2 regions of the Pedococcus sp. P2_E2 genome follow, and region 2 is predicted to be linked to the other one. Evidence: riboswitches for the same ligand, from Rfam matches in the RefSeq annotation. Region 2 holds a riboswitch; the other holds the start of a gene.
The links. Region 2 has a riboswitch for cobalamin ahead of AC1DWR_RS13585 (prenyltransferase/squalene oxidase repeat-containing protein). Riboswitches for the same ligand answer to the same signal wherever they lie in the genome.

Region 1 (6,918 bases), on a different contig from region 2:
GCCAGGCCCCTGCGCCGGTTGCGTCTCCTGGTCTGCCACACGCCCCATCGTAGGGTGGCAGGCGTTACCCCGACCGGTGTTCGTCGGCCCGTCGATCCCCTGGGCCCGTCTCGACCTCCACGACCACGTCCCGGACCCCCGGACCTGTCGCCACGACGGACGCTGCGAGTCGCGCGTCGCTCCGGCTCAGCACCCCGGTGACAGTCACCACCCCACGAGCCACCGACACCTCCCAGGCAGGCCGGTCCAGCTCCGCCACGTCGCGGACGACCCGCAACCAGATGTCGGCGTCACGCGTGGCCAGGGCCCGGATGACATCGCTGCGGCTGACCATGCCCGTGAGCTCGCCGTGCTCACCCACCACCGGAAGGCTCTTCCACCCGGTGTCTGCCAGGATCCGCGCAACCTCCGACACGTCGCTCGCCTCGTGGGCAACCAGGGGGTCGGCGCTCATCACCTCGTGGACGGCGGATGGCCACGGCTCGGGCCGGCCGTCATCGACGGGCCGGAGGTGCGCCCGCGGGTCGGTCGCGACGTGGAGCCGCAGGATGTCGGCCTCGCTGAGGATGCCGACGACCCGGCCTTCGGCGTCCACGACGGGCAGGGCGGAGACGTGGTGCTCGGCCAGGACGCGCACAGCCGCGTCGAGCGCCGAGCCGTCCAGCACCGAGACCACGTCTCGGGTCACCAGCTCACGGACCAGCATGTTTGCCTCTTTCGATGGATGTCAGGGGTCTACCGCTTGGTACTCCAGAGTGGCTCCCGGACGGTCGACGCCACAGGGTCCTTCGTCCCTGCCCGTTGCGGTTGTGGGTCGAGCGCCTAGATTGGGCAGGTAGTCGTCCCACGTCCGCTCAGCAAGGAGTGCCCATGGCCACCACCCGCACCGCGTCCGCCCACTGGGAAGGCTCACTCATGGAGGGCTCGGGCCAGGTCGAGCTCCAGTCCTCCGGGATCGGGACGTATGCCGTGTCATGGCCCTCCCGCGCCGAGGAGGCGAACGGCAAGACGAGCCCCGAGGAGCTCATCGCCGCCGCGCACTCGACGTGCTTCTCGATGGCCCTGTCCAATGTGCTCGCCAAGGGGGGCAACCCCCCGACGTCGCTGGACACCACGGCCACCGTGACGTTCCAGCCGGGCACCGGCATCACCGGGAGCGCTCTGTCGGTCGTCGGGAACGTCCCCGGCATCACCGCCGAGCAGTTCGAGGAGGCGGCCCAGGACGCCAAGGCCAACTGCCCGGTGAGCCAGGCCCTCAAGATCCCGATCACCCTGGAGACGAGCTTCACCGGCTGAGGCCGGACGCTCGCCAGCCACGGGTCGAGACACACCACCATGATCGGCACCTGCTGGGTGTCGGAGGCCGGGCTCGAGGAGCACGACGTCGCCCAGGTCGACGCCCTGCTGCAGCGCGACGACGGGTTCGTCTGGGTGGACGTCCCCGAGTTCGACGACGCCGCGGAGGCGGTGCTGCGCGAGCGGTTCCATGCGCACCCCATGGTCGTGAAGGCCTGTCGTGAGCGGAACTTCGTCCCCTCCGTGCACGGCTACGAGGAGCACACCTTCGTCATCGTGCACACGCCCCTGGCCGGCGAGGGCGGGCACGTCCACATGCTCGAGCTCGACCAGCTGGTCGGCACCCGCTACCTCGTGACCGTGCACGGTCCGCGCAATCCCGCGGTCTCCCTGTTCGACGCCACCGAGGAGACCAGGACCGTCCGGGAACGCATCGAAGCCGGACGGTTCCGCCCCAGGACCCCGAGCGAGCTGTCCTATGCAATCGGGTCTGCGGTGGCCCGTCGGCAGAGCGCGGCGGTCAAGTCTGTCGCAGGCCGGCTCCCGGCCCTGGAGATGCGGGTGATGGGTTCGGACTTCCACCAGCCCGAGGAGCTGCTCGAGGAGCTGTTCCTGCTGCGCCACGAGCTGCTCATCTCCCGAACCCAGGCTGGGCAGGCCCACGAGGTCTACGGGCGGCTGGCCTCGCTCGAGCGGTTCGCCAGCGACGAGTCACGGCGGCACGCCCGCGACCTGTCCGAGCAGTTCGACCGGGTCCGCAGCCTCGCTGACGGTGAGAGCCAGTTCCTGTTCGGCGTGATCGAGCTCTACCAGACCCGGGTCACGACCAAGATGACCGTCGCGATGGAACGCCTCGCGGTCATCGCGGCGATCACCTTGCCCGTCACCGCCATCGCGTCGGTCTACGGCATGAACGTCATCGTCAACAACCAGACCCACTGGACGCAGCTGATCATCGTCCTCGTGGTGATGGCCTCGATCAGCCTGTGGCTGCTGCGCTGGGCCCGCCGCCAGGGCTGGTGGTGAGCCAGCCCTGGCGGCCCCCTCCTAGAACTCCTCGTTGAAGGCGACCGAGCCGGACACCCCGACCTGGTAGGCCGAGACGCGACGCTCGAAGAAGTTCGACAGCTCCTGGACGTCCTGCAGCTCCATGAACGCCAGCGGGTTCTTCGAGCCGTACTCCGGGTCGAGCCCGAGCTGTTCGAGCCGCCGGTCGGCGACCGACTCGAGGTAGGTGCGCATGTCGGTGACGGACAGGCCGGCCACGCCTCCACCGAGCAGGTCCTCGGCGAACTGCGCCTCGGCGTCGACGGCGTCGCGCATCATCGCCCGCACCTGTGCGGCGAGGTCGTCGTCGAAGAGGTCCGGCTCCTCGCGCCGCACCGTCTCGACGACGTCGAACGCGAACGCCATGTGCATCGACTCGTCGCGGAACACCCAGTTGGTGCCGCTCGCCAGCCCGTTGAGCAGGCCGCGCGACCGCAGGAAGTAGACGTAGGCGAAGGCGCCGTAGAAGAACAGCCCCTCGATGCAGGCGGCGAAGCAGATCACGTTGAGCAGGAAGGCCCGTCGGTGCTCCCTGGTCTCCAGCTTGTCGAGGTCGAACACCGAGTCGATCCAGCGGAAGCAGAAGTCGGCCTTGTCCTTGATGGACGGGATGTTGTCGACCGCGGCGAAGGCCTCTTGGCGCTGCTGCTCGTCGGGCACGTAGGTGTCGAGCAGGGTCAGGTAGAACTGCACGTGCACGGCTTCCTCGAACAGCTGGCGGCTGAGGTAGAGCCGCCCCTCGGGGGAGTTGATGTGCTGGTAGAGGTTGAGCACCAGGTTGTTGGCCACGATCGTGTCGCCGGTGGCGAAGAACGCCACCAGCCGCCCCACGAGGTGTCGCTCGGCGTCGGTGAGGCGCTGGAGGTCCTTGAGGTCCGTGTGCAGGTCGACCTCCTCGACGGTCCAGGTGTTCTTGATGGCGTCGCGGTAGCGCTCGTAGAAGTGCGGGTAGCGCATCGGCCGCAACGTCAGGTTCATCCCCGGGTCGAGGAGCATCCGCGTGGCCGAGTGGTCGGTCGCGACGGTCGTGTCGGTGGTGGTCTGGTCGATGCTCACTGGCAGGCCTCGCAGCTCTCGGGGTTCTCGAGGGAGCACGCGACGGCTTCCTCGTCGGGGACGGTCGGGATGGGCGCGGCGACGGAGATGGTCGCCTGCTGGATGCGGGTGGCTGGGCGGGACCGCAGGTAGTAGGTCGTCTTCAGGCCGGCCTTCCACGCGTAGAGGTACATCGAGCTCAGCTTCCCGATCGTCGGTGAGGCGAGGAACAGGTTGAGCGACTGGCTCTGGTCGATGTAGGGCTGGCGGGCAGCCGCGATGTCGATGAGGGACTTCTGAGGCAGCTCCCACGCGGTGCGGAACAACAGCCGTACGTCTGCAGGGATCGACGTGATGCCCTGGACCGAGCCGTCACTGCGCTTGATCGCCTCGCGCACCTCGGGGGTCCAGAGCCCGCGTGCCTTGAGCTCGCGCACGAGGGCGGTGTTGACCTGGAGGAACTCCCCCGAGAGTGTCTCGCGCTTGAACAGGTTGGACACCTGTGGCTCGATGCACTCGTAGGCGCCCGCGATCGAGGCGATGGTTGCCGTGGGCGCGATGGCGATGAGCAGCGAGTTGCGAAGTCCATTCTCCTTGATGGCGTTCCGCACCGACTCCCAGCGCCGGGTCTGAGTCGGCGTGACACCCCAGAGGTCGGGTTGCAGATCACCGCGCGCCGCGCGCGTCTGCTGGTATGCCGGGTGCGGGCCGTGCTCGCCCGCCAGCTCCGCGGACTGCTCCAGTGCCGACAGGTAGACCTCCTCCGCTATGCGGGTGGACAGCTCCTGCGCCTCGGACGAGTCGAACGGCAGCCGCAACGCGAACAGCACGTCCTGCAGGCCCATGACGCCCAGGCCCACGGGCCGCCATCTCGGGTTGGACGCCGCGGACTCGGCGGACGGGTAGTAGTTGATGTCGATGACGCGGTCCAGGTAGGTCACGGCCGTCCGCACGGTCGCCCGCAGCTTGTCCCAGTCCATTGCGTCGCGACCACCGGTCAGGTGCTGGGCCAGGTTGACCGAACCCAGGTTGCACACGGCCGTCTCGTCGTTGCTGGAGACCTCGATGATCTCGGTGCACAGGTTGGAGAGGTGGACGACCGGCGCGCCGGGCACCTGGTCGTCGCTGGTCTGGTTGCACGTCCGGTTGCTGGCGTCCTTGAAGGTCATCCAGCCGTTACCGGTCTGGGCCAGGGTCCGCATCATCTTGCCGTAGAGCTCGCGTGCGCTGACCTGGCGCACGAAGCGTCCGTCGCGCTCCGCCGCGGCATACACAGCCTCGAAGGCCGGACCCCACAGGTCCGGGAGTTCGGGCACCTCGTTCGGGTCGATCAGGCTCCACTGCTCGTCGGCCTCGACGCGGCGCATGAACTCGTCGGGGACCCAGTTGGCCAGGTTGAGGTTGTGGGCTCGGCGGGCGTCCTCGCCGGTGTTGTCGCGCAGCTCGAGGAACTCCTCGATGTCGGGGTGCCACGGCTCGAGGTAGACGCACGCGGCTCCCTTGCGGCGACCGCCCTGGTTGACCGCGGAGACCGACGAGTCGAGGGTGCGCAGCCACGGGACGATGCCGTTGGAGTGACCGTTGGTGCCACGGATCAGCGCCCCACGGGACCGCACCCGCGACCACGAGATCCCAATGCCACCAGCGAACTTGGACAGCTTGGCGACCTGGGTGTAACGGTCGTAGATCGACTCCAGCTCGTCCTGGGGCGAGTCGACGAGGTAGCAGGACGACATCTGGGTGTGCCGCGTGCCGGAGTTGAACAGGGTGGGAGAGCTGGGCAGGTAGGCCAGCGAGGCCATCAGCTGGTAGAAGGCGATCGCTTCCTGAGGTGTGTGCGACAGGCCGCAGGCCACCCGGAGCAGGAAGTACTGGGGGGTCTCGATGACCAACCGGGTGTCGGGGTGGCGCAGCAGGTAGCGGTCGTAGACGGTGCGCAGCCCGAAGTACTCGAATCGCCGGTCGTTGGACACGTCGACGGCGTGGTCGAGCTTGCGCGCGTTGGCCTCGACGAAGGCAGCGGTCTCGTCACCGATCAGTCCCTCGAGGTGCCCGAGGCGGACGGCCTGGCTGAACGACGCGATCTGCTGCCCGCGGACCTCCTTGTCGATGTAGTTCGACAACAACCGGGCTGCGAGCCGGGAGTACTCCGGCTCGGCCGCGGTCATCTCTGCCGCCGTCTGGATGGACAGTCGGTCGAGCTCGGCGGTGGTGGCTCCGTCGTAGAGGCCGCTGATGGTCCGGGTGGCGATCGCCATGGGGTCGACCTCGGCGAGGTCGTCGCACCACCGCTCCACGGCGCGGACGATCTTCATCACGTCGACGGGTTCGGCGTCGCCGTTGCGCTTGCGCACGGCCATCGTCGTGCGTCGGGTGGTCGTCGCTTCGGCGGCCTCAGGGGGGTGGACGACGTCACTGTCGACCACGTCGGTGCTGGTGTCGGTCACTGCTCTCTCCTCGCGAGCGAATCGGTGCCGCGGACGCGAGGAGGAGACGACGACGCAGCCACGCGCGTCGCCGAGGGCGACGGGGTGCGGTGCTGCGCATGTCGTGTGACCCGCCCTCGAGGCCACGACTCACCGCGCACGGTGTGCACGGTCGCTGGCAGGTCTTCGGACTCGCGGACGTGTCGTGCCGGCGACCCGGATCTGGTGGGTCGCCGACTCGGTTCCTACTGGCCGTCGCTTCCCACCCGCGTGTGCGAGCAGTGCTTGATGACGGCGGTCGTTTCCGCTTACCGCTGCGGGGCAGTCCCGGAATCTCACCGGGTTCCCTCTTGCCCCGAAGACCGATTGCGCGGCCTTCGGACCAGCAAGAGACACCATATGCGGGTGGTTGGCGCAAAGCGCGGCACCACATGTTGGGTCGGCGTGTCGCTTCCCTAGGATTGCCTGCATGCGGCGCGCCATCCCCTTCGCGGCCAGCGCGGCAATCGTCCTCCTTGCCCTGGTGGGGTGCTCCGCCCCTTCACCAAGCGGTGCGCCGGCACCGCCTGCCGGCACCCCGGCATACCCCCGACTCACCCCGACCTGCCCGGTGGCGACCTCCACAGGGAGGCCGCCCACCGTGACGGTCGGCCAGCTCAACCGGATCGTCGCGGGCCTCGACCTGCCGTTGTGGCAGGCCGGCGACATCGGCGCCAGCGCCCGACTCCCGGATGAGCGGATCGTGTGGGTCTTCGGCGACACGGTGCGCCGCGAAGGGATCTCCCCGCGGATCGTGGCCAACTCCATGCTGGTCACGAGCGGACTGTGCACGTCCCAGGTCGAGACGTCAGCGCGGGGACCGGCGATCCCCGACCGCGCCGATGGCGTCGTCCACTGGCCGATGTCGGTGGTGTCGCTGTCGAGGCCGGACGCTGACTTCCTCGTCGTCATCACCGCACGCATCCGTCGTGGCGTTGCGGGAAGCTTCGACTTCACGTACCTCGGCAGCAGCGCAACGGTTTTCGAGGTGCCCACCGGTGGGGCCCCGCAGCTGCGGCACCAGCTGGACATCACCCCCGACAGCCCCGCGCCCGACCAGGTCAACTGGGGCTCG
Region 2 (6,918 bases):
CGGGCCTGCTGGACAGCCCGCACGACGTCACGTGCGAGACCTTCCTGGGCCAGCTCGGCGGTGACCTCGGTGTCGAGCACCACGAAGCCGCCACCGGGCAGCATCGCCGTGGCCTTGGCCCCGCCCTGCTGCTCCGAGTCGACCACCATCTCGAGGGTGTACTCCCCCTCGACGAGGTCCAGCCCCCCAGCAGTCACCGTGCCATCGGGCGCCACGGACCAGTCGCCGGACTTGCTGCCCTTGATGGCCTGCTGGACGTCACGCCCGAGCCGCGGACCGGCTGCCCGGGCATTGACGGTGAGCCGCTGCGTGATGCCGAAGTCGGCCTCGCTGGCGTCGCCGAGGTCGCGGAGGGTGACAGTGCGCACGTTGACCTCGTCGGCGATGATCCCGCCGAAGTCCTTGAGCGACAACGCGTCTGACGTCACGACGGTGAGGTCCTGGAGTGGCAGTCGCACCCGCAGACCACCTGCCTTGCGCAGGGACGACGCCACGGAGCAGACCTCGCGGGCCCGGTCCATGGCCGAGACCAGGGCGTGGTCTGCCGGCAGGTCGGTGTGGTCCGGCCAGTCGGTGAGGTGCACCGAACGGCCGCCTGTCAGTCCTCGCCAGATCTCCTCGGTGGTGAGAGGAAGCAGGGGCGCCGCCACGCGGCAGACGACCTCGAGGGCGGTGTAGAGGGTGTCGAACGCCTGCTCCGCACCGCGGCCTTCCGAACCCGAGCCCGTGCCCGTCCCGGTGTCCCAGAAGCGCTCGCGCGAGCGGCGGACGTACCAGTTGGTCACCACGTCGAGGAAGCCACGGGTCGTCTCGCAGGCGTTGGCGACCTCGTAGCCGTCCAGCTGCTCCTGCATGGTGCGGACGTACTCGCCGAGCTTGGCCAGCAGGTAGCGGTCGAGCGGGTCGGTGGAGGCCGTCGACCACTTCGCCTCGTAGCCCTGTCCGCCACCAGCAGCGTTGGCGTACAAGGAGAAGAAGTACCAGGTGTTCCACAGCGGGATGAGCACCTGGCGCACGCCGTCACGGATGCCCTGCTCGGTCACGACCAGGTTGCCGCCCCGGAGGATGGGGCTCGACATGAGGAACCACCGCATGGCGTCGGCGCCGTCGCGGTCGAAGACCTCACGCACGTCGGGGTAGTTGCGCAGGGACTTCGACATCTTCTGGCCGTCCGAGCCGAGCACGATGCCGTGGCTCACGCAGGACGAGAAGGCAGGTCGGTCGAACAGCGCCGTCGCCAGGACGTGCAGGGTGTAGAACCACCCCCGCGTCTGGCCGATGTACTCGACGATGAAGTCACCCGGGAAGTGGTGCTCGAACCACTCGGCGTTCTCGAACGGGTAGTGCACCTGCGCGAACGACATCGACCCCGAGTCGAACCAGACGTCGAGGACGTCCTCGACCCGGCGCATGGTGGACTGCCCGGTCGGGTCATCGGGGTTCGGCCGCGTGAGGTTGTCGATGAACGGCCGGTGCAGGTCCGTGACCTCCACGCCGAAGTCGGCCTGCAGCTCGGCGAACGAGCCGTAGACGTCAAGGCGTGGGTACTCCGGGTTGTCCGACTTCCACACCGGGATGGGGCTGCCCCAGAAGCGATTTCGTGAGATCGACCAGTCGCGGGCGTTCTCGAGCCACTTGCCGAACTGGCCGTGCTTGACGTGCTCGGGCACCCAGGTGATCTGCTCGTTGAGCTCGAGCATCCGGTCCTTGAACTTGGTGACCTCGACGAACCAGCTCGAGACAGCCATGTAGATCAGCGGCTGCCGGCAGCGCCAGCAGTGCGGGTAGGAGTGGTCGTAGGTCTCCCGGCGCAGCAGGACGGTGCCCTCGGTGACCGAACCAGTCTCGCCCTCACCGCGCGTCCGAGCCTTCAGGTGGTCGATGATCATCGCGTTGGCGTCGAAGACCTGGACACCCTCGTAGTCGGTCACCGGGTAGGTGAAGCAGCCGTCGGGACCGACGGGGATGACCGGCTCGATGCCGGCGGCATCGGTGACGATCTTGTCCTCCTCACCGAAGGCGCCGGCCGTGTGGACCAGCCCGGTGCCGTCCTCGGTGGTGACGAACTCCGCCGGGAAGACCCTGTGCGCACGCTCGTGGCCCAGGTAGTAGGAGAAGGGCGGGGTGAACGACCGGCCGACGAGGTCGCTGCCCTTGAGCCGCTCCACGACGCGCGACTGCGGGTCGACCGGGTCGGTGCCGTCGGAGGTGTCTGCGCCGAACAGGTCCTTGGCGTAGGCCGCGAGGCGCGCCTCACCGATGAGGTAGCGCTCGGTGGTGCCGGTGACGTCGGACTCGACCACGACGTAGTCGATGTCGGGGCCGACCATGATGCCGAGGTTCGCGGGCAGGGTCCACGGCGTCGTCGTCCAGACCAGCGCGAGCTCGCCGGTCTCCAGGCGCAGGCCCACGGTGACAGCCGGGTCCTGGCGGTTCTGGTAGACGTCGTCGTCCATGCGCAGCTCGTGGTTGGACAGCGGGGTCTGGTCGTTCCAGCAGTAGGGCAGCACGCGGAAGCCCTCGTAGACGTAGCCCTTGTCGTACAACGCCTTGAAGGCCCAGATGACCGACTCCATGTAGTCGGGGTTGAGGGTCTTGTAGTCGTTGTCGAAGTCCACCCAGCGCGCCTGACGGGTGACGTAGTCGCGCCACTCCCCCGTGTACTTCAGCACGGACTCGCGGCACTTGGCGTTGAACTTCTCCAGCCCGAGCTCGAGGATCTCGTCCTTGGTCTTGATGCCGAGCTGGCTCATCGCCTCGAGCTCCGCGGGGAGCCCGTGGGTGTCCCACCCGAACCGTCGCTCGACCCGGCGTCCGCGCATCGTCTGGTAGCGCGGGATGAGGTCCTTGACGTAGCCGGTCAGCAGGTGGCCGTAGTGCGGCAGCCCGTTGGCGAACGGCGGCCCGTCGTAGAAGACGAACTCGTTGTCACCGTTCGTGCCCGCCGACCGGTTCTCCACCGACGCGACGAAGGTGCCGTCCTCGTCCCAGTACCTGAGGATCCGCTCCTCGATCTCGGGAAATCGGGGCGAGGCGGGCACGCCAGAGGGCTCGGTGTGGCTGGAGACCTTCGGATAGGTCATGGTGTCGGCGGTCCTCACATCACTCGTGTTCTTCACACGAGGACGACATCGCCGGGATTCCCGGCGGCACCGCGGTACCACCTCGCTTGCCGCACCCACGCGCCCGAGGAGGCCCGCGGCATACGACCGCTCTTGCTCGAGGTTGTGACGGACCCACCCGTCCGGTTCTAGTGAGCCACCACCCCGCGCGTATGCCGCGTGGCGCCGTGACCGTTCTTCCGGAGGCTCCCCGGTGATGGCCGGTTCAGTGCCTGTGCACCCAAGTCTAGCGGGCCGTGACGAAGGGCACGTCCGCGCGGCGGAAGGGCACCGTGCTGCGGTGTAGTCTGAGCGGCGTTGCCCCAGGGCAACACCACGACGCGACACCAGGGGAAGCCGGTCCAACTCCGGCGCTGACCCGCAACCGTAGGCCGCAGTGAAACGCGGCGAGCCGGAACACCTGGATCGCGAAGCGGCTCCATTTCCGTCGAGGTACGCGGGGCGGAGCCCGGACACCAGGTCCGAGGCCGCCCCCCGATGTCGCTCCAGCGACGCCGGGGGTCTTTCACGTTCTGGTGCCGGTGCACCCGTCGCGACACCGTTCGCAGTGAAGAGGCACCATGCACCGCACCCTCCGCAGCGCCCGTCCGGCCGCTGCACTGGCCCTGACACTGGGGGCAGCCCTGGTCCTGCCCGGCGCGGCGTTCGCCGGGACGACCGAGCCCACCCCGGTCAGCACCACGAGCACGACGAGCACCGGGACCACGAGCACCGGGACCGGCAGCGCCACGAGCGAGCCCACCGGCTCGACCTCGGCCACCACCACGACCCCGCCCCCCAGCGACACCTCGACGACCACGTCCGCCACAGGCTCGACCACCACCGGGACGAGCACCCTTCCCAGCACCACGACCGCCACCACCGGGTTGACCAAGTCGAGCGCCGCCAAGACCACCTCCCCCACCCTCGGACTGGTCCCCGGCGGCCGGGCGGGCCGGTATGGGCTGAACGCTGCCGCCGTCCTCCCCGAGACCTCCACCGACCCGGCCCTGGTCGCCGCCGGCTACCTCGTCAGGGAGCTTGCCGCAGGCCAGCACCACTTCTCCACCGTGGTCCCCGGCTTCGGCACGTTCGCCGACTACGGCGTCACCGCGGACGCCGTGCTGGCGCTCGCGGCAGCGGGGGCCGGGCAGGATGAGGCCGCCCTGACCACCGCGTACCTCGCCAACCACGTCCTCGACTACGTCGGCTTCGGCGATCCCAATGAGATCGCGGCGGGCGCGGTCGCGAAGCTCCTCAACGTCGCCATCGCGCAAGGTGTGGACCCGACCGCTTTCGGGGGTCAGAACCTCGTCGCGACCCTGCAGGCGCGAGAGGCACAGAACGGCCGGTTCTCGGACCAGTCGCAGTACGGCGACTTCTCGAACACGTTCGGCCAGTCACTCGCCCTCATCGGACTGCACCGGGCCGCCGTCACCACGAGCGCCCCATCGCGGGCGTACCTGCTGACCCAGCAGTGCTCGAACGGTGGCTTCCTGCTGTTCATGACCGATGCCGGCTGCACCGATCCTGCCTCCGCGGACCCGGATGCCACGGCCATGGCCGTCCAGGCCCTGATCGCGATCGGCGGCGCGACGGCTCAGGTCAGCGCAGGCCTCGACTACCTCGCCACGCGCCAGGCAGCGTCGGGGGGTGTCGGAGGCGGCGGACCCCAGACAGGACTCAACGCCAACACCACCGGTCTCGCCGGACAGGCCTTCCTGGCAGGTGGACGCAGCGCCAATGCTCGTCGCGCCGCATCGTTCGTCGCCGCACTGCAGTACGGCTGCACGTTCCCGGCAGGCGTTCGCGGTGGCATCGCCTACGACCAGACCGCCTACGACGACCAGGCAGACGCCGGAACCGCCGCAGCCCCTGTGGACCAGGACCGTCGTTCGACGTCGCAGGCCGCCCTCGCACTCGCCGGCACGCCGCTGTACGCAGTGTCGGCCGTCGGCGCCGACGCCACGGCGCCCGAACTCGACTGCCCCGCGGTCACGACCTCCACCACGACCTCCTCGACCAGCTCGACGAGCTCGAACAGTGCCGGCACCAGCACCACCGCGGCCGCGCCGGCGCCGGCCGACCCCTCCGACCCCGGATCGGCCGTGCCCGGCAACCTGGCCTTCACCGGTGCCGATGTGGCGGCGGCGACCCTCCTCGGAGCGCTGCTGCTGCTCACCGGAGCAGGGGCCATCGTGCTGGCACGGCGCAAGGGCGTGCACGCCTGATGCGGCTGCTCGCGCGCCTCGTCGCCGTCGCCGGACTCGTCGTCGCCGGCGGCCTCGCCCTCCCGGGCGGGGCCGCCCAGGCGGCGGCGTGCTCGGGCACGTCCGGGGTCACCGTCGTCATCGACTACGGATCCAGCTCGTCAACGTCCTGCGCGCCTGGCGATCCGGCGTCGGCCATGTCCGCCCTCAAGGCCGTGGCCACGGTGGTGAGCCCCCAGCGCTACCCCGGCACCGTCGTGTGCCGGATCAACGGGACACCGGCCAGCGACCCGTGCGTCCAGATGCCGCCGGCCAACGCCTACTGGGCGTTCTTCCATGCCTCGCGCGGTGGATCGTGGACCTACAGCAGCTCGGGGGTGGCCAGCTACAACCCCGCCCCGGGCACCGTGATCGGGTTCGCGTTCGGGTCCGGCGGCGCCCCCAGCAGCCCGCCTCCGGCTGCCAGCCCGAGCACGCCCAAGCCGTCGCCCAAGCCGAGCGCCTCCAGCTCGTCGAGCAAGCCACCCGCACCCAAACCCGCGGGCACCACCCCGGCCCGGCCCAGCAGCTCCAGCACCTCCGGCTCGACCCCCGCGGCCGGCGCCGGTGCCGGCACAGGCGCTGGCGCCGGCACCCGGCCGGGATCGCCGAGCAGCGCGACTCCGGGCGCCAAGCCGTCGACCACCACGACCTCGCCAGGCACCACCACGACCTCCGCGACGTCATCGGGCACCACCTCCGCCGGCTCCACCGGCAGCGGTGAGTCGGACAACGCAGCATCGGCCACGCCCGACTCCGGTTCGCCGCTGACCCTGCTCGCTGGCCTCGGTCTGGTGGGGCTGGTCGGTGCCGGCGCGGCATACCTCGCAGTGCGTCGTCGAGGAACCGCGTAGCCGCTCGTGCGCGCCGCCGGCACACCGCTGTCCCGTCACCTGCACCCCGTCGCCTGGTGGGTGTGGGCGATCGGGCTGGCGGTGGCCTGCTCGCGCACGAACAACCCGCTCCTGCTGCTGCTGGCCGTGAGCGTGGCCAGCCTGGTCGTCGCGGCCAGGCGCGGCAGCTCGCCGTGGTCGCGTGCGTTCCGGCTCTACCTCGTGCTCGGCGGGTTCATCATCGTGCTCAGGGTGGTGCTGCACGTGCTGGTGGGCTTCAAGTTCGGCACCACGCGGCTCTACTGGCTGCCGAGCGTCGAGCTCCCCGGCATCACGGTGCTGGGCCCGCTCTACCTCGAGGGCGTCCTCGCTGCCGCCGCCGAGGGGCTGCGCCTCGCGAGCCTGATCGCGTGCATCGGGGCCGCCAACGCGCTGGCCAACCCCAAACGGCTGCTTCGCGCCCTGCCCAGCGCCCTGCACGAGATCGGCACCGCCGTCGTCATCTCCGTGACCGTGGCCCCGCAGCTCGCCGAGAGTGTCCAACGCGTGCGTCGCGCCAGGGTGCTGCGCGGCGAGGGCGGTGGCGGGATCAGGTCGGTCGGCCGGGTCGCCCTGCCCGTGCTGCAGGACACCCTCGACCGGTCGTTGTCCCTCGCCTCGGCGATGGACTCGCGCGGCTACGGCCGACGCTCCGAGCAGTCGGCCGCCACCCGCCGCCTCACCGGGGCGCTGACC

Region 1: another riboswitch for cobalamin. It lies ahead of AC1DWR_RS04180 (ribonucleoside-diphosphate reductase subunit alpha); the one in region 2 lies ahead of AC1DWR_RS13585 (prenyltransferase/squalene oxidase repeat-containing protein).

Annotation. Positions count from the first base shown of each region.
Region 1 covers NZ_JBFUEM010000001.1:884,577-891,494, reverse strand. The annotation lists gene AC1DWR_RS04205 (GAF domain-containing sensor histidine kinase) at 1-39, opposite strand, end outside; gene AC1DWR_RS04200 (CBS domain-containing protein) at 65-706, opposite strand; gene AC1DWR_RS04195 (OsmC family protein) at 871-1,296, shown strand; gene AC1DWR_RS04190 (magnesium transporter CorA family protein) at 1,336-2,322, shown strand; gene AC1DWR_RS04185 (ribonucleotide-diphosphate reductase subunit beta) at 2,344-3,399, opposite strand; gene AC1DWR_RS04180 (ribonucleoside-diphosphate reductase subunit alpha) at 3,396-5,825, opposite strand; cobalamin riboswitch at 5,965-6,206, opposite strand; gene AC1DWR_RS04175 (DUF4185 domain-containing protein) at 6,274-6,918, shown strand, end outside.
Region 2 covers NZ_JBFUEM010000006.1:71,499-78,416, reverse strand. The annotation lists gene ileS (isoleucine--tRNA ligase) at 1-3,083, opposite strand, end outside; cobalamin riboswitch at 3,453-3,579, shown strand; gene AC1DWR_RS13585 (prenyltransferase/squalene oxidase repeat-containing protein) at 3,683-5,332, shown strand; gene AC1DWR_RS13580 (hypothetical protein) at 5,332-6,204, shown strand; gene AC1DWR_RS13575 (energy-coupling factor transporter transmembrane component T) at 6,211-6,918, shown strand, end outside.